Regions from separate parts of the Desulfosporosinus sp. FKA genome, predicted to be linked through region 1. Evidence: riboswitches for the same ligand, from Rfam matches in the RefSeq annotation. Region 1 holds a riboswitch; each other region holds the start of a gene.

Evidence for each region. Region 1 has a riboswitch for molybdenum cofactor ahead of modA (molybdate ABC transporter substrate-binding protein). Riboswitches for the same ligand answer to the same signal wherever they lie in the genome.
Region 2: it holds a riboswitch for molybdenum cofactor, as region 1 does, so the genes downstream of both, modB (molybdate ABC transporter permease subunit) here and modA (molybdate ABC transporter substrate-binding protein) in region 1, are expected to answer to the same signal.
Region 3: it holds a riboswitch for molybdenum cofactor, as region 1 does, so the genes downstream of both, moaA (GTP 3',8-cyclase MoaA) here and modA (molybdate ABC transporter substrate-binding protein) in region 1, are expected to answer to the same signal.

What each region holds. Positions count from the first base shown of each region.
Region 1 covers NZ_NAHZ01000029.1:111,068-117,662, forward strand. Annotated here, with positions in the region: gene B5771_RS13335 (hypothetical protein) at 159-368, shown strand; gene B5771_RS13340 (ABC transporter ATP-binding protein) at 559-1,686, opposite strand; gene modB (molybdate ABC transporter permease subunit) at 1,683-2,360, opposite strand; gene modA (molybdate ABC transporter substrate-binding protein) at 2,385-3,227, opposite strand; molybdenum cofactor riboswitch at 3,413-3,546, opposite strand; gene B5771_RS13355 (helix-turn-helix transcriptional regulator) at 3,813-4,748, shown strand; gene lpdA (dihydrolipoyl dehydrogenase) at 5,567-6,595, shown strand, end outside.
Region 2 covers NZ_NAHZ01000031.1:313,603-320,197, forward strand. Annotated here, with positions in the region: gene modA (molybdate ABC transporter substrate-binding protein) at 1-553, shown strand, start outside; gene modB (molybdate ABC transporter permease subunit) at 574-1,266, shown strand; gene B5771_RS16530 (ATP-binding cassette domain-containing protein) at 1,259-1,969, shown strand; molybdenum cofactor riboswitch at 2,020-2,170, shown strand; gene modB (molybdate ABC transporter permease subunit) at 2,342-3,043, shown strand; gene B5771_RS16540 (ATP-binding cassette domain-containing protein) at 3,045-4,106, shown strand; gene modA (molybdate ABC transporter substrate-binding protein) at 4,147-4,992, shown strand; gene modD (ModD protein) at 5,016-5,864, shown strand; gene B5771_RS16555 (2Fe-2S iron-sulfur cluster-binding protein) at 5,921-6,595, shown strand, end outside.
Region 3 covers NZ_NAHZ01000030.1:22,655-29,249, forward strand. Annotated here, with positions in the region: gene fdhF (formate dehydrogenase subunit alpha) at 1-1,907, shown strand, start outside; gene B5771_RS13995 (molybdenum cofactor guanylyltransferase) at 1,983-2,600, shown strand; gene fdhD (formate dehydrogenase accessory sulfurtransferase FdhD) at 2,590-3,375, opposite strand; molybdenum cofactor riboswitch at 3,639-3,769, shown strand; gene moaA (GTP 3',8-cyclase MoaA) at 3,834-4,805, shown strand; gene moaC (cyclic pyranopterin monophosphate synthase MoaC) at 4,809-5,279, shown strand; gene B5771_RS14015 (MOSC domain-containing protein) at 5,446-5,880, shown strand; gene mog (molybdopterin adenylyltransferase) at 5,880-6,386, shown strand; gene B5771_RS14025 (NYN domain-containing protein) at 6,567-6,595, shown strand, end outside.

The DNA of each region.
Region 1 (6,595 bases):
AGTGAGGGAGGTACTGTGATAAAAGGATTGACGGTCGGGGTTTGGGAAACCTTCGAACGGCATTTTCTAAGACACGTTTATTATGCTGTCAATTCAAATTCTCTTCCTCAATCTGATATACGATATTTCTTACCTGTCCATCCAATGGAAAAATATGGATGATCGATGCGCAGACTGGATTTGTGGCACTCTTTAATGCAGGTTGGTTTATTGAAAGTCTGTGGTTCCAAACGCTAGTGATCCATATGATTCGTACCAAAAAATACCGTTTATTCAAAGCCGTGCCTCAAAACCCGTTTTGCTCCTTACCATTTGGCTATCGCGGTGGGAACCAGCATACCGTTCACACCCGTGGGGAGTTATCTTAAGATGTCCTCATTGCCTTTGATCTATCTCCCGTGGCTAATCGCAACAATAGTTACCTATATGGCACTAGCTCAAATTATTTAAACGCTTTTTGTAAGAAAATTTGGAGAGTTATTGTAATCTAAGTAAGATATCGGACAAAAACCGCAGGGATTTTTAATCCTTGTTTACAAATTTAGGAGGTGAAGATCTTTACTGAGGCCATAGCACGATCTCGGAAATGGGAAAAATGACTTGACAGGGGTCTCCAAGTTGAAACACAAGGTTATCAGACCTTCCGTGATTTAACGGGACATATGCCTGAAGATCATAGTCACGTTGACTGTGCACCAAGTTATTAGTAAGAGAAGTTGGCTGCCTGATTAACTGTATAAACACAATTTGCCCATCAGGAGTAGGAATGTTTTGAACGATTCGCCCAGAGAAACTATTGACTGAGTCCTCCTTTCGTGTGAAATACGCCTGCTCTACAATTAGGCGAGCGGGCCGAATCCCCATGGAAAGGTCGTTTTGCTTTAGAGTATTAGGAATGGTAAGATGACAGCCTAATTCTTCTACCCAGAGTTTGGCTGTTTTACCATTCCGTTTGGTTACTGTTCCGTCAAAAATGTTTTCTGTCCCGGTAAGCCGGGCTACTGTACGGTTAACAGGCTGGTGAATTATTTTGTCCTGTGTGCCTAACTGAATAATCTTACCATTGTCCATGACGGCAATGGTAGAGCACAGCCGGAACGCTTCTTCCAAGCTATGAGTCACTAGAATCATCGTGCCGGAGAAAGCATTTCTTACATCGATGACTTCCTTTTCCAACTTCTTTTTCACTTGGCTATCTAAAGCGGAAAAGGGTTCATCTAAGAGAAGCAAAGCAGGGTCTGTGACAAGTGTCCTAGCCATGGCCACCCGCTGTTGCTGTCCGCCAGAGATGTATTGGGGATAGGATTTCTCCAATCCTATGAGCCTCAGCCGTTCCATCATGGAATGGACTTTATCCCGTCTTTCCAGTCTGCTTAAATGATTTAGGCCAAAAGCGATATTTTGCTCCACCGTGAGATGCGGGAAAAGAGCATAATTTTGAAAAAGGAACCCGACGTGACGTTGGTAAGCCTGGATAAAGGTGCGTTCGCTGGAATCATAGAAAACTGTGTCCCCAACTTTAATATACCCTTCATCCGGTTGTTCCAGGCCAGCGATCATGCGCAAAGTCATGCTTTTTCCGCATCCGGAATGCCCCACTAAGGCTAAGGAGGAACCCTCAGACAGATCAATATGCACTTGAAGAGAGAAGAGCTCCAAGGTTTTAGACATTCGAATTTCTATCATCGATTTCCTCTCCTCCCCACCTGTCGATTGAGTATATTGATCAGGATCAACACCAGTAGAGCGGTACCTGCCATAATTAATGCAAGTAGATTGGCGGTCGACTGATCTCCGGCGAGCATGGAATTGTAAATGGCAATAGGCATGGTCAACGTTTCACCTGGTATGCCACCAGAGACCATGAGCGTCGTTCCAAAATCCCCCAAAGCCCGGGCAAACATGAGCACAAGTCCGGTAGCGATTCCTCTCCATGCGTTAGGAATTATAACGAAGAAGAAAATACTGAGTTCTGTTCTTCCAAGGACGCGGGCGGCATCCAAAAGATTTGACGGAATCCCTTCGATGGCTGAACGGGCTGTTTTAATGAAAAATGGTATTGAAACAACGGTTGCCGCAATAATCGCTCCACGGGTTGTAAATACCAGAGGGGTTCCCAGTCGTTCCGCTAGTTTTCCAAGCCAACTATTCCGGCCTAGGATGATCAGTAAGTAGTAGCCGAGAACGGTTGGTGGCAAGACCATCGGGATGCTGATTAGTGAATCGAGAACCTCGCGTCCTTTCCATTTGCTGTGTGCCAAGAACCAAGCGATAGGCAAACCTATCAGAAGACCGAACAAGGTGGCGGTCAATGCCAGATATAAGGAAAGATAAAGAGGAAATAAATCGGATATCCTCATCGTTACCAACCACTTTCAGAGACTTTATTTCTTTGCAATCTCGTCGGGGAGCAAGAATCCATATTTTTTCATGACCACACGACCTTTTTCCCCGTTGACATAAGCCACAAATTTACGAGCATTTTCTTCCTGTTTCGTCGTTTTTAAGATAGCCATAGCTTGATTGAGTGGCTCGTACCAAGAAGGATCAATCATCGTAAAATTGACTTCGTCTGGTTTGTAGATCGAGAGAGAAATAATAGCAGCATCAACGTTTCCCGATTTGAGGATTGCTAGGGTATCTTGAATATTTTGACCGTAAACCATTTTACTTTGGACTTTATCCCATAGATTTTGATGTTCAAACGCCTGTTTGGCGGCTTTGCCATAAGGGGCGTGCGACGGATCTGCAATCGCTATTTTTTTCACCTTTGGATTATCCGCTAAATCCTTTAACTCTTTAATTTCTATATTATTCCCTTTTAAAGTGGCAATACCGATCCTACCTTGGGCATAGAGTTGTTGAGTAGCCGCTAAGATGAAACCTTCTTTACTCAGCTTATTAAGATAAGACTCATCTGCAGCCGCAAAGACATCATAAGGTGCTCCGTTTTCAATCTGCAGGGCAGCGGTTCCTGTCGAACTAAAAGTTATCTCAGTAGGAATGCCAGTCTCCTTCTCGAATTGAGCAGCGATTTCCTTGAAGGCCAGCGCCAAATCAGCAGCAGCTGAAATTCGCAGCTTTGGAGTGGTTAAAGAGACTGACGAAGTGGGTTGCTGCACAGGTTGGGTTGTATTTTGACCCGGAACTGCGCAGGCCGTAAGTAAGAAAAGGCTGATTAAGGGTAGCACAATTAAACTCAAATTGCGTCTCATACTTTTGAACATAATAAAATGAACATCCTTTCTTCGCTAATATCCGTCTATTTCTTTATTAACCATTCGCTAGCTGCATTTAGATGGAATATCACTGTTCTTTCTGAGAATTGAATTTTACGGAAAAAATTATGCCTTTATAACTAAATCACAAAAAAACCCCATAAGAAAATGGAGTCGTCATGTAATTGTCCAAGTCAATCCATGCAACCACCTCCTTTTCAAAATGTGAAGGCATGCCCATTTCTGGACATACCCTGAGGGCGTAAAGCCCTGGCCGATTAACCATGGATTTCTCTTTAGATTGATCGGCTCGGAGAGTAGACGTTATTAAGTTGTTAAATTAGTTCATTGAGCTGTATTTTAAGTCGGAACATCTTTAAAAGCTTCACAAGACTGCCTTACACGTGCATTGTGGTCAAAGTGAAAACAACTTATGTAATAACTTCTTCCAAAAATCATTATCATTTATTTTTAACGATTGAACAAAACATGATAAAAATAAACGAAATGACACCAAATGATACAAAATGAAGCTACTTAGAATTCTAGCATATGTTATAATTAACATCAATAGAGTTTTGATGAGGTGTTTGCATGTCCGATCATTCTTTTTATACACCTGATGAAGTTGCCAAAATATTAAAGATATCAAAAGGCACTGTGTACGACTTACTTAAGAAGGGAAAAATACCCTCTTACCATGTCGGGAAAAAGGTAAGGATCAGCCCGACGGATTTGGAGGCATATACGAATCCATCGTATCCTACAAACCGAGCTACACCTTCTAACAATCATTTTACGGTTGAAAAGCTGATTTTAGAAAACCAAGGGTTGATTATCTGTGGTCAAGATATAGTTTTGGACTTTTTGACGCGTCATTTGGAAAAACGCAATCCTATGCTTCGGTCACTACGTTCTTACGTAGGAAGCATTGACGGTCTATTAGCGTTATACCGGGGAACGGCCAATATTACAGCAACGCACTTATGGGATGGAGAAACAGGGGAATATAACATTCCTTATGTCAGGCGTTTTCTTCCGGGGCAGCGAGCCGTCATCATTAATCTGGTATACCGAATGCAAGGTTTTTATGTTGCACCAGGAAATCCTAAAGGAATTAAAGATTGGACAGATTTGACCAATCCTGAAGTAACGTTTATTAACAGGGAAAAGGGGTCGGGTGTAAGGGTATTGCTTGACGAGATGCTTAGAAATATGCAAGTTGATCCTCGATTGATAACAGGTTACCCAAGAGAAGAAATGAGTCATATTGCTGTAGCCAGTGCCGTAGCTAGAGGTATTGCCGATGTGGGAGTTGGAACGGAAAAGGCAGCCTTACAGGTGCCAGGTGTTCAGTTTATACCCCTGAAACAAGAACGCTATGACCTTGTCTTTCATCGTGAGGATTTTGAAAAATCTAATTTCCAAACGCTTCTGGCCGTTCTTAGATCGATAGAGTTTCAGGATGAAGTGAAAGGTATGGGGGGGTATGATGTATCCAAGACTGGCGAAATTATTGCAGAAATATAGCTATGGAATTGAAGGAAATGAAAGTTCCGGGCTTAAAATTAGCTTGATTGGGCATTTCCTTATGCATATGATCATCGATTCGTCAACTATTTTCTAAACCGACTTTTTTCAGTCTCACTGTGTTTTCCTTCGAGACACTTTACGACATTGTGAAGCGTCCAGGCACGTTGGCGTGACTTCATTGAAGCTATTGTCATTTATTATCAGATCAATTATGGTTTAACAAATATTACAAAAAGCTGGAGTTTAATAGGCACCATTATGAAGACTATGATCGTTTAACAACTATACTTTTTAGATATTACAAATTAGAAAATAACGTTTCTTTCTTGACAATTTTTCTATTCAAGAAATTGATATGAATGTTTTTAAGCATATATTTGATGAATTGAAAAATGATTTTAACCTTGAAAAAGAAACTACGACAATCCCTTAGGGATATTCAACGTTGAAGATATTAAAAACTATATTGAAGAAGCTGTTAAGTTATCCGTTAATAGTATTAAACTCATTTTATTTGATAATTGAGAAATTAGAGATAGAAGAAGGTCATTCTTGGAACTTAGTTTGTTTAACGATATAGGTGATTGATAAACGAACCACTCATCATGACAAAGAAGCAAAGGGGCATGAAGCACCTCTTTGCTTCTTTTGTTTTGTTTAAATATTGGCTACATTTGTCGAAATAAATCACATTAAAATTAGTGAAATATTAACCGAATAATAGTAAAATAATATTAGAATATGATAATTTTATAATAAACTAACTTTGGGAGGCGTTTCAAATCAACAGTAAGGAGCAAATCACAGATATCTGCATTCTTGGCGGTGGCCCTGCAGGATATGTTGCAGCCATACGGGCTGCTCAGCTTGGTGCCAAAGTGACGCTTATTGAGGAAAGGGATGTCGGAGGGACTTGCCTCAACCGGGGATGTATACCGACAAAAGCTTTTCTTAAATCTGCTGAGGCCATATCCTTGTTCACCAAGTCAAAGGAATTGGGTATCGCAGCAACGGTCGCATCGATTGATGCTAATGTGATCAGAGCTAGAAAGGATCGAGTCGTAAAAAGCCTTAGGATGGGTGTGGAGCATTTGCTTGCCAAGAATGGGGTTGAAGTTCTAAATGGAAACGGCCAGATTGACTCAGCACAAAGGGTGATGGTTAAAACTGCCGATGGAGAGGAAGTGACAGTTAACTGCAACCACCTAATTATCACCACTGGCTCTGAACCCTTGATTCCAGGTATACCTGGCATAAAGCTGGCAGGAGTTATCACCAGCGATGAGGCCCTGGAGCTCACGAAGATTCCGGAGAGCATTACTATTATTGGAGCTGGGGCCATAGGCATGGAGTTTGCCGCGTTTTATCACTCTATGGGCACTTTGGTAACAGTGGTTGAAGCGCAAGAAACAATCATTCCGAACGAGGACAAAGAAATAACAACGGAACTCCTTAAAATCATGAAGAGGCAGGGAATCAAATTTATTCTTAAAGCCAAGGTCCAAGAGATTTCTAACTCTGAAAATGGACTGGAGACCTTTATCACAAATGGAGAAGAGAAAGAAATTGTCTTGTCTTCAGAAATGGTATTAGTCGCCGTGGGAAGAAAATTAGCAGGGGTATCCCCCGACATAACAGCTCTTGGCATCGAGGTAACGAAAGACTCCATCGTGGTAAATGACCAGATGGAAACTAATGTCCCTGGAGTTTATGCTGCCGGTGATGTCATCGGCGGCAGCTTACTTGCGCACTTAGCCTTTGCCGAAGGGCGAGTTGCTGCTGAAAATGCAATGGGTATTCAAAGCAGACTAAATTATAAGGCTGTGCCGTCTTGCGTCTATACA
Region 2 (6,595 bases), on a different contig from region 1:
GGGCGCTTCTGTGGACTTATTTATTTCTGCCGGAAAGAGTCAGATGGATACTCTGGAGAAAAAGAATTTACTGCTTAAAAACAGCAGAGTAAATTTACTCGGCAATGATTTAGTTCTTGTTGCCGGGAAAGATAACAGTAAGGTTACTTCGCTTCAGGATTTAACAAAAGCGGGTGTTAGCCAGGTTAGTATCGGTACCCCTGAATCAGTGCCTGCAGGCAAATATGCCCAGGAATCTTTGAAAAACCTCAAACTTTGGAATGCTATACAGCCCAAACTGGTAGAAGCCAAAGATGTGACTCAGGTACTTAATTATGTTGAAACAGGGAATGCGGATGCAGGTTTTGTTTATCAGTCGGACGCTCAACAATCGAAGAAAGTAAAAGTTGTAGCCGTTGTCCCCGATAGCACCCACAATCCGATTGTTTATCCGGCAGCCATTATTGCCGCAACGAAAAATCAACAGGTCACTGAAGATTTCCTTAAATATTTACAAAGTTCCGATGCCCAAAAAGTCTTCCAAAAGTATGGCTTTAAAACCTTAGCAAAATAATTGATAGCCGGGTGAGCCCTATGGATTTGAGTTTTGTGCCGATTATATTATCTCTGAAAGTTGCTTTGGCATCTGTTATCATTGTTACCTGTTTTTCCATTCCCATAGCAGGACTCATGGCACGGCGGGAGTTCTGGGGCAAAGATGTTGTGGAGTCAATCATTACCTTACCCTTAGTACTCCCGCCTTCTGTTATCGGTTTTATGCTGCTGGTTGTCTTCGGGAAGAACGGTCCCTTAGGCGTGTTTCTTGAACAGTTCTTTCATACCAGAGTAGTTTTTACTATCGAGGGAGCGGTGATTGCGGCAGTTGTGGTTTCCTTCCCGTTGATGTATCAATCTGTAAGGGTTGCCATGGAAAGTGTTGACCAAAACCTGGAAAGGGCTGCCCGCACCTTAGGGGCGAGGGAAATAAGGGTGTTTTTCACCATTACTTTGCCGCTGGCTTGGAATGGTATTATTGCCGGTTTGGTTCTGGCTTTCGCTCGGTCCTTGGGGGAATTCGGAGCGACCTTGATGATCGCCGGAAATATCCCCGGCAGAACTCAAACCATGCCTTTGGCTATCTACTTTGCCAATGAATCAGGAGATATGCGTACGGCGAGTATCTTGGTTGTTATCATGACCTCCTTCAGCTTCCTGGTAATTTATGGCTTGAATCGCTGGGGGAAAGGAACACGACGAGATTCGCGGGGAGGCGGGACAAATGCTTAAGGCACATTTTAAAAAGAAATTACCCTCCTTTGAGCTGGAGGTTGATGTTTCCATAAGTAACGGTATTCTCGCTCTCGTCGGGCATTCCGGTGCCGGTAAAACGACGATTCTGCAATGTGTGGCAGGCCTCCAGACCCCATCTTGGGGAGAAATCGCGATTTCCAACAAACCAGTCTTCTCTTCCGAATTAGGGACAAATGTTCCTATTCGTAAACGGCGTATCGGGTATCTTTTTCAAGATTATGCTCTATTTCCCCATATGACGGTTGAGAAAAATGTCCTGTATGGCAAACCGAAAAAAGGGAGTGCGTCCGAAAAGGTTCTTACCGCCGGAGATGTGCTGGAGATGCTCAAAATTGAACATCTTCGGAATCGTTATCCTAGTCAGATTTCAGGGGGAGAGAAACAAAGAGTAGCCCTTGCTCGAGCTTTAATGACGGAACCGGAATTGTTGCTGCTCGATGAACCTCTCTCGGCTCTTGATCAAAACACCCGCAGCACCCTCCAGCAAGAGCTGCTTAAGCTGCAAGCACAATGGAAGATTCCTTTTGTTCTCGTGACCCATGATCTTCAGGAAGCTGAAATGTTAGGCGACCAAATCATTAAAATTGATCATGGCCAACAGGAGATAATTAAGGAACAGGGGGAACAGGGAAAACCGGAAAAGCTAGAATTGGTCAGGGGACTTAATAATGCCCGGTAGGCGGCTCTATCGTTCATCAATATAATTGTGCATGATTATAATTTGAAATTTAATACGTTTACCTCCGAGCCAGAAGGACCTAAAGAGCAGATTAACAAATAAATGCATCTATGGTCGCTGGACAGGATTTTTGATCCTCAGGGTGTTCCTGGAAACGGGTATGCCTTCACGTTTTGAAAAGGAGCAGCATGGAATAGCGATAGGCTATCGGTTTATTAATGGCTCCCTTTTTAGGGAGCCATTATTTACGCTCTCAGTCGTCTTTTTCTTAAATCTTGCCGCATATGGTATTTAACTTGAGCTATTTAAGGGCTTGAAGCAAGACTAGTGGATAAATAATGATCTTTAGAGAGAAGGGAAAGGGGGGACGTTTTGGTTAGCATTTTAAGCGGAATCGATTTTTCTCCCTTATGGATTTCTCTCAGAGCAGCAACACTGGCAACCTTTGTGACCTTCTTTTCCGGCCTGGCGGCTGCAAGTTTTGTCTCAGCTTATCGGGGAAAATTTAAGGGGGTAATTGACGGCCTTCTTACTTTACCTCTGGTTCTGCCTCCTACCGTCGTTGGATTTTTACTGCTTTTAGTTTTGGGCAAAAACGGTCCTCTGGGCAAATTGCTGCTGGCTATTGGCATGACGATCATCTTTTCTTGGCCCGCTACGGTTATTGCGGCTTCAGTAGTGGCATTTCCCTTAATGTATCGGACTGTGCGCAGTGCTTTTGAGCAAATTGATCCCACGATTATTTATGCCGCTCGTACTTTGGGCGTTTCAGAATGGAAGATATTTTGGAAGATAACCATTCCTTTGGCCTGGCCCGGGGTAGCCGCTGGAACAGTATTAGCTTTTGCCAGGGCTTTGGGTGATTTTGGCGCGACGCTGATGGTCGGCGGCAATATTCCAGGAGAAACACTGACGATTCCTGCGGCTATCTTTTTTGCCGCCGACGGAGGAGATATGGAAAAGGCTCTGTTATGGGTAATCCTAATTTTTATCATTTCGCTGATCGTTATGACTCTTATGAATTATTGGTCAGATTACCAGCGCAAGACTATTGTTGCAGGCGGCAGGGAATAACATGGGATTGATTGTTGATATCCGCAAAGAATTAGCGGGTTTTGAACTCAAGGTTAACTTTGAAACTCAGGGAGAGGTTTTAGGTTTTTTGGGGGCTTCCGGTTCAGGCAAAAGCATGACTTTACGCTGTATTGCCGGTATAGAATCTCCTGATCAGGGGCGAATTGTCCTCAATGGCCGCGTCTTGTTTGATTCCCAAAAAGGCATTAATCTGCCTTGCCGGCGCAGGAAGGTCGGCTATGTCTTTCAAAATTACGCTTTGTTTCCCCATCTGACGGTTGAAGAAAATATTGGCTTCGGAATTGGAGAGCGGAAGCGTGAAGATCGCCAGGCGATCATCAAAGAAATGGTTACAATGATCAAGTTGGAGGGCTTAGAAAAGAGATATCCCAGTCAGCTCTCAGGAGGCCAACAGCAGCGAGTTGCCCTGGCCAGAGCCTTGGCAGCAAAGCCCGAAGCCTTGCTTTTAGATGAACCCTTTTCCGCTCTGGATGATTATCTGAGAAACCACATGGTCAAACAATTAACGGAGACTTTGGCGGGGTATTCCGGGGCGACTTTGTTTGTTAGTCATAATATCGAGGAAGTCTATCGGGTTTGCCAAAGTTTGATTCTCTTGTCACGAGGGAAAATCGAGGGGAAAGGAGGGACTGAGGAGGTATTTAAAGCTCCATCGTCGCTGGCGGCGGCCCAATTAACGGGGTGCAAAAACATTTCCCCTGCCAATTACATATCACCTTTTAAGCTGGAAGCCTTAGCTTGGGGCATTACCTTAAAAACTGAGATTAAGCTCTCACGACAAGTTACCCATGTGGGTGTTCGTGCCCATTTGATCGGAGCTGCCGCCGGGGAAATGAAGGATAATGTATTTCGCTGCCGACTTAATTTTATAAGCGAAGGGCCATGCAGAATATCGGTTTATCTGACGGTAGAGCAAGACTATCAGGGGCAGGGCAGCCAGCTGCTGGAATGGGAAATGACTCCGCAAATGTGGCTGGCAATGAAAGATCAGCCGCAGCCCTGGTGTTTGAGGATAGCTCCCGAAGACCTGATTATTTTCTAAATATTCTTTTGATTTTCAAGAAGAGAGGGAGGAAAATAGGATGTTTTCTGGAATAAAGAACTCAAAAGGAAGTCGAGTTATCTTAGGAGTGCTTAGCTGCATTATTCTACTCATGTTAGTATCCATCTCTGGGTGTTCAAGCAGTGTCAAGGACGCTTCAACTACAGCAGCCAGCGGTGCCGGTCAAAGCAAGCAAATTAAACTTGTCATTTCCACAGCCCCTAGTCTAAAAGGTTCCTTTGATGGAATAAAAACACGTTATGAGGCTAAAAATCCCCAAGCAGCTTTGACGTTTAATTACGGGCCCTCAGGCTCACTGCAGAGTCAAATCGAGCAAGGGGCAGGCACGGACATTTATATTTCGCAGGGTAAGCCCCAGATGGATGCTTTGGAACAAAAAGGGCTTATTCAGAAAGATTCAAGGGTTAATTTGTTAAGTGATGAACTGGTTCTAATTGTCAATAAAGGCAATACTTCTATTAAAAGCTTTGAAGATTTAAGCAAACCGGAGGTTAAGAAAATCGGCATCGGCGAAGCTAAAACTGTTCCGGCGGCTAAGACGACTCAGGAAACTCTGACGAGTCTCAAATTGTGGGATAAATTAAAACCTAAGATGGTCATTGGTAAGGATCTGATGCAAATTATGGCCTACGTCGAAACGGGAAATGCTGATGCCGGCTTTGTCTGGGATACCATAGCTATCACTTCGGATAAGGTGAAGGTTGTAGCAACTGCACCTGCCGCTTCTCATTCTCCCATCGTCTTACCGGCTGCCATTGTCGCCTCTTCTAAAAACAGCGATGCTGCTGCTAAATTCTTAGCCTATTTGCAGAGTGACGAGGCTATGAAAATTTTTAATAAGCATGGTTTTGTGAAGGGAAAATAATTGGAATCTTGAGGTGGATAGAAATGCTTTATATTAGTGATGAAACGATTGAACATTGGCTCCGGGAAGATGTGCCTTATCTTGATTTAACAACGCAGTCACTTGGTATTGGTGCCTTGAAAGGCAGGATAGTTTTTAAAGCGAGAGAATTTACTGTGTTATCCGGAGTTGAGGAGGTATTAAGGATCTTTGCTAAGCTGGGAATTACGCCGGTTCGATCCTTGCCGTCGGGCACTATTGTTAATAAAGGGGATGTCTTTATTGAGGCCGAAGGATTAGCTTCAAACCTGCATATGGCTTGGAAAGTGTCGCTGAATATCCTTGAATACTCTTCGGGTATTGCCACCAGGACTAAGAAGATGGTGGATAAGATTCAAGCTATTAATCCCAAGACTGCTCTTTTGGCTACCCGCAAATCATTTCCGGGTACTAAAGAACTTTCTATCAAGGCAATTATCGCCGGAGGCGCTTTGCCACATCGCTTAGGATTGTCGGAGACAATTTTGGTGTTTAAGCAGCATATGGTTTTTCTCGGCGATGTTAATGATTTAGCGCAAAGAGTAAAAGAAATTAAAGCTCAGGTTTGTGAGAAAAAACTGATCGTTGAGGTGGAAACCATCGAGGATGCCCGTCTTCTGGCCGAAGCCGGCGTTGACGGATTGCAGTTCGATAAAATTCCAGCCTCAGATTTAAAAGCCATTGTGGAGCAAATCAGGCAGATTAATCCCCAGATCACTCTGCTGGGAGCGGGCGGTATTAATGAAGGAAATATTGAAGAATACGCTCGTACGGGAATTAATGGCCTTGTTACTACTTCAGTGTATTTCGGAAAACCTTCTGATATTGGAGTCAGTATGGAAAAGATAATTTGAGAGTTAAATGATGAGTGAGATTAGACCTTGGAGATTTTGAAAGGAGCGAGAAAGCCATGGAGTGGTTTACCTTAACGATTGACGGGCGGGAAGTTTGCGTTCCCAAGGGGACAACAGTACTTGAAGCGTGTAGCCTGAATAATATTCCGATCCCCACCCTGTGTCATAATCCGGAACTAACGCCTTCAGGTTCCTGTCGTTTGTGTGTGGTTCAAATTGAAGGAATGCGCAATCTTCCCCCGGCATGTGCTACCCAAGTTACCCAGGGGATGAAGGTGGAAACTCAGACTTCCAAGGTAAGAAATGCACGTAAAATGATTTTGGAATTGTTAGTTGCCAGTCATCCCTTGGATTGCATGACTTGTCAAAAGCTCGGCAGCTGTCTCTTGGCTAAGTATGCTTATGAATATGGTGTCAAAGGGAACGTCTTTCAGGGTGAAAAACACGACCTTCCCATTGACGACACCAATCCCTACATTTTACGGGACTTGAATAAATGCATCCTCTGCGGAAAATGCATAGCCACCTGTGAGGCGGTATCTGAGCGCAATGTGATCGGGTTTGCCTATCGGGGATTTAAGACTAAGGTCGCTACATTTATGGATACGGATTTAAAAGATTCGGCTTGTGTCTATTGTAACAGGTGCGTCTCTGTCTGCCCCGTGGGGGCTCTTATGGATAGGAGCATGATTGGTAAAGGCAGAGAGTGGGAGTTAACAACAGAAGAAGTG
Region 3 (6,595 bases), on a different contig from region 1:
GCAAGGCCCTTTGTGTAAAAGGTCGTTTTGGCATGGATATGATTTATAGTTCCAGACGCATAACGACCCCGCTTATTCGCAAGGATGGTGTTTTAGTTCCAGCGGAATGGGATGAGGCTTTAGATTTAGTGGCCTCGAAATTTCGTGAAATTAAGGATGCTTATGGGGCTAATGCTCTTGCAGCTTTAAGTTCAGCACACTGTACTAATGAAGAAAATTATTTAATGCAAAAATTTATGCGCGCGGTGATCGGAACCAATAATGTTGATCACTGCGCCAGGACCTGACACGCTCCCACAGTGGCCGGTCTGGCCACCTCATTTGGCTCAGGTGCTATGACGAATTCTATCAACGAAATTCCAAATGCTGAGGTTATGTTTGTCATTGGTTCCAATACAACGGAGGCTCATCCGGTTATTGGGACGAAGATGAGGCAAGCGTTAGCTAAAGGCGCAAAACTAATTGTAATAGACCCACGCTGCATTGACTTGGCTGAACAGGCAGATGTTTGGTTAAGACTTCGTCCAGGGACGGATATTGCGCTGGTTAACGGGATTATGCACATTATTCTTGCCAAGGGATGGGAAGATCGTAAGTTCATTGCAGAACGTACGGAAGGTTTTGAAAAACTCAAAGAAACCGTTGAAAAATATACCCCCGAGTTCACCAGTCAGATTACCGGTGTACCGGCAGAACAACTTGAGGAAGCAGCAAGGATTTATGCAACCGCTGAACGGGCACAGATTTTCTATACCTTAGGGATTACTGAGCACTCCTGCGGAACAGATAATGTTTTGAGTCTGGCCAACCTTGCCATGCTTACCGGGCATATGGGTAAGGAATCAACAGGAGTTAATCCGCTGCGCGGGCAAAATAACGTTCAGGGTGCCTGCGACATGGGAGCTCTGCCTAATGTTTATTCCGGTTACCAACAGGTTAGCAACCCAGAGGTGAGAGCAAAGTTTGAAGCTGCTTGGGGAGTTCCCCTTGATCCGAATCCGGGCTTTATGATTCCTGATATGTTTGATGCTGCGGTGAATAAACAACTGCGTGCTTTGTATATCATGGGCGAAGATCCTGTAATGACAGATGCGGATGCCAATCATGTCCGTAAAGGCTTAAAAGCTCTGGACTTCCTCGTTGTGCAGGAAATTTTCCTCTCGGAAACAGCATTGCTGGCTGATGTTGTCCTGCCAGGCGCTAGTTTTGCTGAAAAAACAGGAACCGTTACTAACACCGAGCGGCGGGTTCAGATGGTAAATCAGGCCATAAAACCCTTAGGGAATGCTAAGACTGATGGCGAAATTATCTGCGAACTGGCAAATCGAATGGGTTATCCTTTCCCCTACGCATCGTCCGCAGAAGTTATGGAAGAGATTGCCCAGTTGACACCTCAATTTGCCGGAATATCCCATCAGCGTCTGGGAACTCAAGGCCTGCAATGGCCGGTCCCAACTGCGGATCATCCTGGGACTAAGTTCTTGCATGAAGGAAAGTTTAATAGAGGCAAAGGGCTTTTCGTTCCTTGTGAAAATCAGCTGCCTCATGAACAACCTGACGGAGAATATCCACTCCTCCTCAACACAGGACGGAAACTTTCCCATTACAATGTATTTACGCAAAGTTCAGAGGGGTTAATTAAGAACTCTCCGGAAGAATTGGCAGAGCTCAACCCTGAAGATGCTAAGCAAATGGGAATCGACGATGGTGACGTTGTAAAAGTAGCCTCTCGCCGCGGAGAACTTAATACGAAGGTTAAGGTAACTGATCGGGTCCCTGCGGGCATGCTCTTTATGACTCTTCACTATGCCGGATCACCGACCAATGTTTTAACGAACGGGGCTTACGACAAAGTCACTAAGACCTATGAGTACAAGGTCTGTGGTGTAAAAGTTTCAAAACTCTAGTAAATACTAAAGGGGCTTTCGTATTTGGCGAAGGCCCCTTTTCAATTTATTATTAGCACAAGGAGGCTTGAGAAATTGATACTTTATGACACTATAAAACAGCTTCCTACTAAGCTCGAGGCGACCGGAGTTTTGCTGGCCGGAGGAAAAAGTTCGCGCATGAAGAAGAATAAAGCTTTCTTGGAATTAGAAGGTAAGCCTCTTGTGGAACGTACTTTAGAAGTTTTGAATAAGACCTTTTCCGAGGTCTTAATTAGCAGTAATGAGCCGGAACTTTATAAGAACTATAATTTTTCGGTTATTCAAGATGAGTATCGTAATCAAGGACCATTAGCAGGACTTTATCAGGGCTTGAAAGCTGCAGGCTACCCCTCTGTTTTTTTTGTTGCTTGTGACATGCCTTTTCTGCAAGGAGAGCTCATTCGTTTTCTGTTTCGTTGGGCACCCGAATATGAGGTCGTAGTTCCTCGATTTCGGTCAGTAATACATCCCCTCCATGCTTTTTATCATCGGAACAGCCTGCCGGCAATAAAAAAAAATCTTGAGGCCGGTCGCCTCAAGATTACCGATTTATTTTCGGCATGTTCTGTGAAATATGTAGAGGAAAATGAACTGACGAATTTTTCGGGTTTAGACGATGTTTTTTGTAATGTGAATACTCCGGAGGAATGGTCAAATATCTTTAAACGATAACTCGTTCGGGACAGGTATATATATTCAAGCGCTGTTCCCGTGCAAAGCCAATGACAGTAATGTTTAAGGCAGCGGCTTGGGATAACGCCATATCAGTTGGGGCGCCACGAGCGATAAGAATGGGAACTTTCATTTTAGCAACTTTTAAAAGAATTTCAGAAGATACTCGGCCGCTAAAGAAAATAACATGGTTTTCAAGCTGTAATCCGGAGCGAAAGGCACTACCGTTTAATTTGTCAAAAACATTATGGCGGCCGATGTCGTAACTTGTTAAGACCACTTCGCCTTGATACCCTACACCGCCGCTGTGGACTCCTCCGGTTGCTTGAAAAAGCGGAAGATGGTTCTGTAAAAAACCAGCGTATTTGTATGCTTCTTCAAGAGAAATACTATACGTTGAGGCGAGTGGCTTAACCATAAGCACATCGTTAGCGAAGCAAAATGAAGCTCGGCTTTTTCCACAGCAAGCTGATACAAATCGTTTGCTCATAAGTTCTTTTTGCAAAAGGCAAGGCTTACCTTCTACCCAAACTAGATGATCAGTGGGGTCCTGGCGGAGTTCATAGACATCATTAGGAGTTTGGATAAAGCCCTCATTGAGTAAAAAGCCTAAGGTGAGTTCTTCAGTCTGTGAAGGAGAACATAAAAGGGTGGCGATTTCTTCTCGGTTATAGTGAACGGTCAAGGGAATTTCTTGTACTACACAGTCTTCAACCTCTTCAAGCCGAAGGCCGTTGGCTTTTAAAATGGTATGAGTTACTATTTCCTTTGTCATGTATACCTCCTCGTACCCTGGTAACTTTAGTTTACAATAGTTTAAGACAGATCTAAATATATTTTTTTCTTAAATCTAATACTGCAATACATGAAGGATTTTTTTTTCTTATATCGAAAAGAATAAGGTATACTTAATACAGTGCACTTGTTTAGCTAAAGTTGAACATTGGGACTTCGGTGGAGTCTCACTACTGGATAATTATTCCGGTTCAACATCATATAACGGTTAGCTTGTGTGTTTTTATGTATGAAGATTCAAAAAAATTATGAACGCTCCGAAGCTGGCTTTCCTAAGGCAAATGCTATGGTAACCAGACAAGTGTCGTGAGACACTCGGGTATTGCAGGAAACTGTAATATCTCCCATTGGAAAGGAGTCTGTTGACAGGAGGAAATAATCCCCCGGTTGTTTACAGACCGTGGTTTTTTTTATTTGCACTAAAAAGAGGGGGATTTTATGCAGGATCAATTTCAAAGACAAATTGATTATCTAAGGATTTCCATAACTGATCGTTGTAATCTCCGCTGTAAGTATTGCATGCCAAGTCAAGGCGTACCGTGGATGCCCCATGAGGACATCTTGAGCTTTGAAGAAATTCTTCGCTTGATGAGGCTTAGTACGCAGCTGGGATTTCATCGTTTTCGCATTACCGGGGGAGAACCGCTTGTCCGCAGAGGAATTATAGATTTTCTTCGTAAAGCGGCACAAATTCCCGGGATTGATGACTTGATGCTTACCACCAATGGGATATTACTTTCTGAAGCAGCCTTCGATTTAAAAGCAGCAGGTGTAAGGCGTGTAAATATTAGTTTGGATACAATGAATCCTGAGCGGTTTGCTGAGATTACACGCGGCGGAGATGTTTCGAAGGTGATTCAAGGAATTTTTCGCTCCCTTGAAGCCGGGCTGAAGCCGGTCAAAGTTAATGTTGTTGTTGTTCGTGATTTTAATACTCAAGAGTTGCCGACTTTTTTAACATTAGCCAAACAGTATCCTATTCATATTCGTTTCATAGAACTCATGCCGATTGGCTCAAGTTCTGAAAGACGGAGTGATTTTGTTCCTATTCAAGAGATGAAAGAATTGTTAGGACTTAAGCAATATGTTCCTGCAAAGGAGATTCTAGGCGGAGGGCCGGCAGAATATTTTCAACTCCGTGACTATAAAGGAAACGTAGGCTTTATTAGCGCTTTGAGCCGTCATTTTTGCAGTACCTGTAATCGCATCCGTTTAACACCTGACGGCAAACTCAGGCCGTGTTTGCATAATAAGTTGGAAATTGATTTAAGAGAAGCCTTACGAAATGGCAGTACAGATCAGGAATTGTTAGATATCTTTGCCCAAGCAGTATGGTGTAAGCCTGCGGAGCATCATATGAATGAGGAAGCTCTGCAAGGTCAGCGTATTATGTCTCAAATCGGAGGTTAGAGAATGGAAGATTTAACCCATTTTGATGAACAAGGTCGCGCTCGAATGGTCGATGTCAGCGATAAAAGTGAAACCTTCCGCGTTGCTGTAGCTCATGGAAATGTCCAGATGAAGCAAGAGACTTTAGCTCGAATTCGCAGTGGGGGAATTGCTAAAGGGGATGTCTTGGCAGTTGCTCAGGTTGCAGGGATTATGGCTGCCAAAAAGACGTCTCTGCTGATTCCAATGTGTCATCCATTGGGAATTACAGGTGCCAAACTGAGTTTCAATTTGAAAGACCCGGGGGAAGTTGAGATTGAAGCGGTTGTAAAAGTTCAAGGAAAAACAGGAGTTGAAATGGAGGCACTGACGGCAGTGAGTATTGCCGCCTTAACCATTTATGATATGTGTAAAGCTATTGATAAATCCATGACGATTGGAGAAATATATTTAGTAGAAAAACAGGGCGGCAAAAGCGGTCATTATGTGCGCTGATCAAAGGCAAGAATAAGAGATACAGTGAACAATAGGACCCACCCCCACTTATAGAAGTGGGGATCTTGAAAACTGGATAATAAGCTAAACAATAAATGTCATATGGTTCAGTTTCTATTTATTAAGAGCAAGTAAAGGTAAACTCGGGGAAAGAATGGTGATGAAGGTGGGTAAAATTGTTGCAGTCTGCGTTAGTGAGCGAAAAGGAATGCGTAAAAAAAATATTGGTAAGGGAATTTTAAAGGTCGGTTTTGGACTAGAAGGCGATGCTCATGGCGGAAATTGGCACCGAATGGTCAGTTTGTTAGGTATGGAAAGTATCAAGACCATGCAGGACAAAGGGCTGGACGTTGGCCCAGGAGATTTTGCCGAGAACTTAACGACGGAAGGGTTGGAATTATATTCGCTTCCCATCGGCACAAAGTTAAAAATAGGTGCAACAAGTGTTGGAGAAGTAACCCAAATCGGCAAAGAATGTCACTCTAAATGCGCAATCTACTATCAAGCGGGAGATTGTGTCATGCCCAAGGAAGGGATTTTTATTCGTTTACTGGAAGGTGGAGCGGTTCGTGTAGGAGATACAATTGAGGTGATAGAATAGTGGTAAGGGTTGGGATAATTACAGCAAGTGATAAAGGATCACGCGGAGAACGAGAAGATCATTCAGGTCCAGTCCTAAAAGAGCTGGTTCGAGAAATGGGCTGGGAAGTTATTGAATATGCAGTGCTTCCTGATGATCAATTGCTCCTTGAAAAAACCCTGCGTTTGTGGGCTGATGAAATGAACTTGGATTTGATATTGACGACCGGCGGAACTGGGTTTTCCCTGCGAGATGTCACGCCTGAAGCAACAATGGCGGTCGCTGATCGGTTAGTACCGGGCATAGCGGAAGTGATGCGCCATGAAAGTTTAAAAGCGACTCCAAAAGCGATGTTAAGCAGGGCTGTCTCTGTAATCAGAAAGAGAACTCTTATTATTAATATGCCTGGAAGTCCTAAAGCTGTTCGCGAATGTTTTACAGCGATTTCTTCTGCTTTGCCGCACGGTATTCAAATTCTCAAGGGAGAAGCAAGCGAATGTGCCACTCCCGATAAAAAGATAACTTAGTGAACTAGAGTACGGGGGACCCGCTCCCACTTGAAGAAGTGGGAGTCTTACGATTGGATAAATAATGACTTATAGTTAAGGGCTTGCACACTTTTGTGAAAGCTCTTTATCTTTATCTCTTTGCTTGTCACTCTTGTCCAGGGGTTAGCGTATGATATTACAGAGGTGGCTTGAAAGGTGATGATAACAATGACAAAAGCCATTGCGTT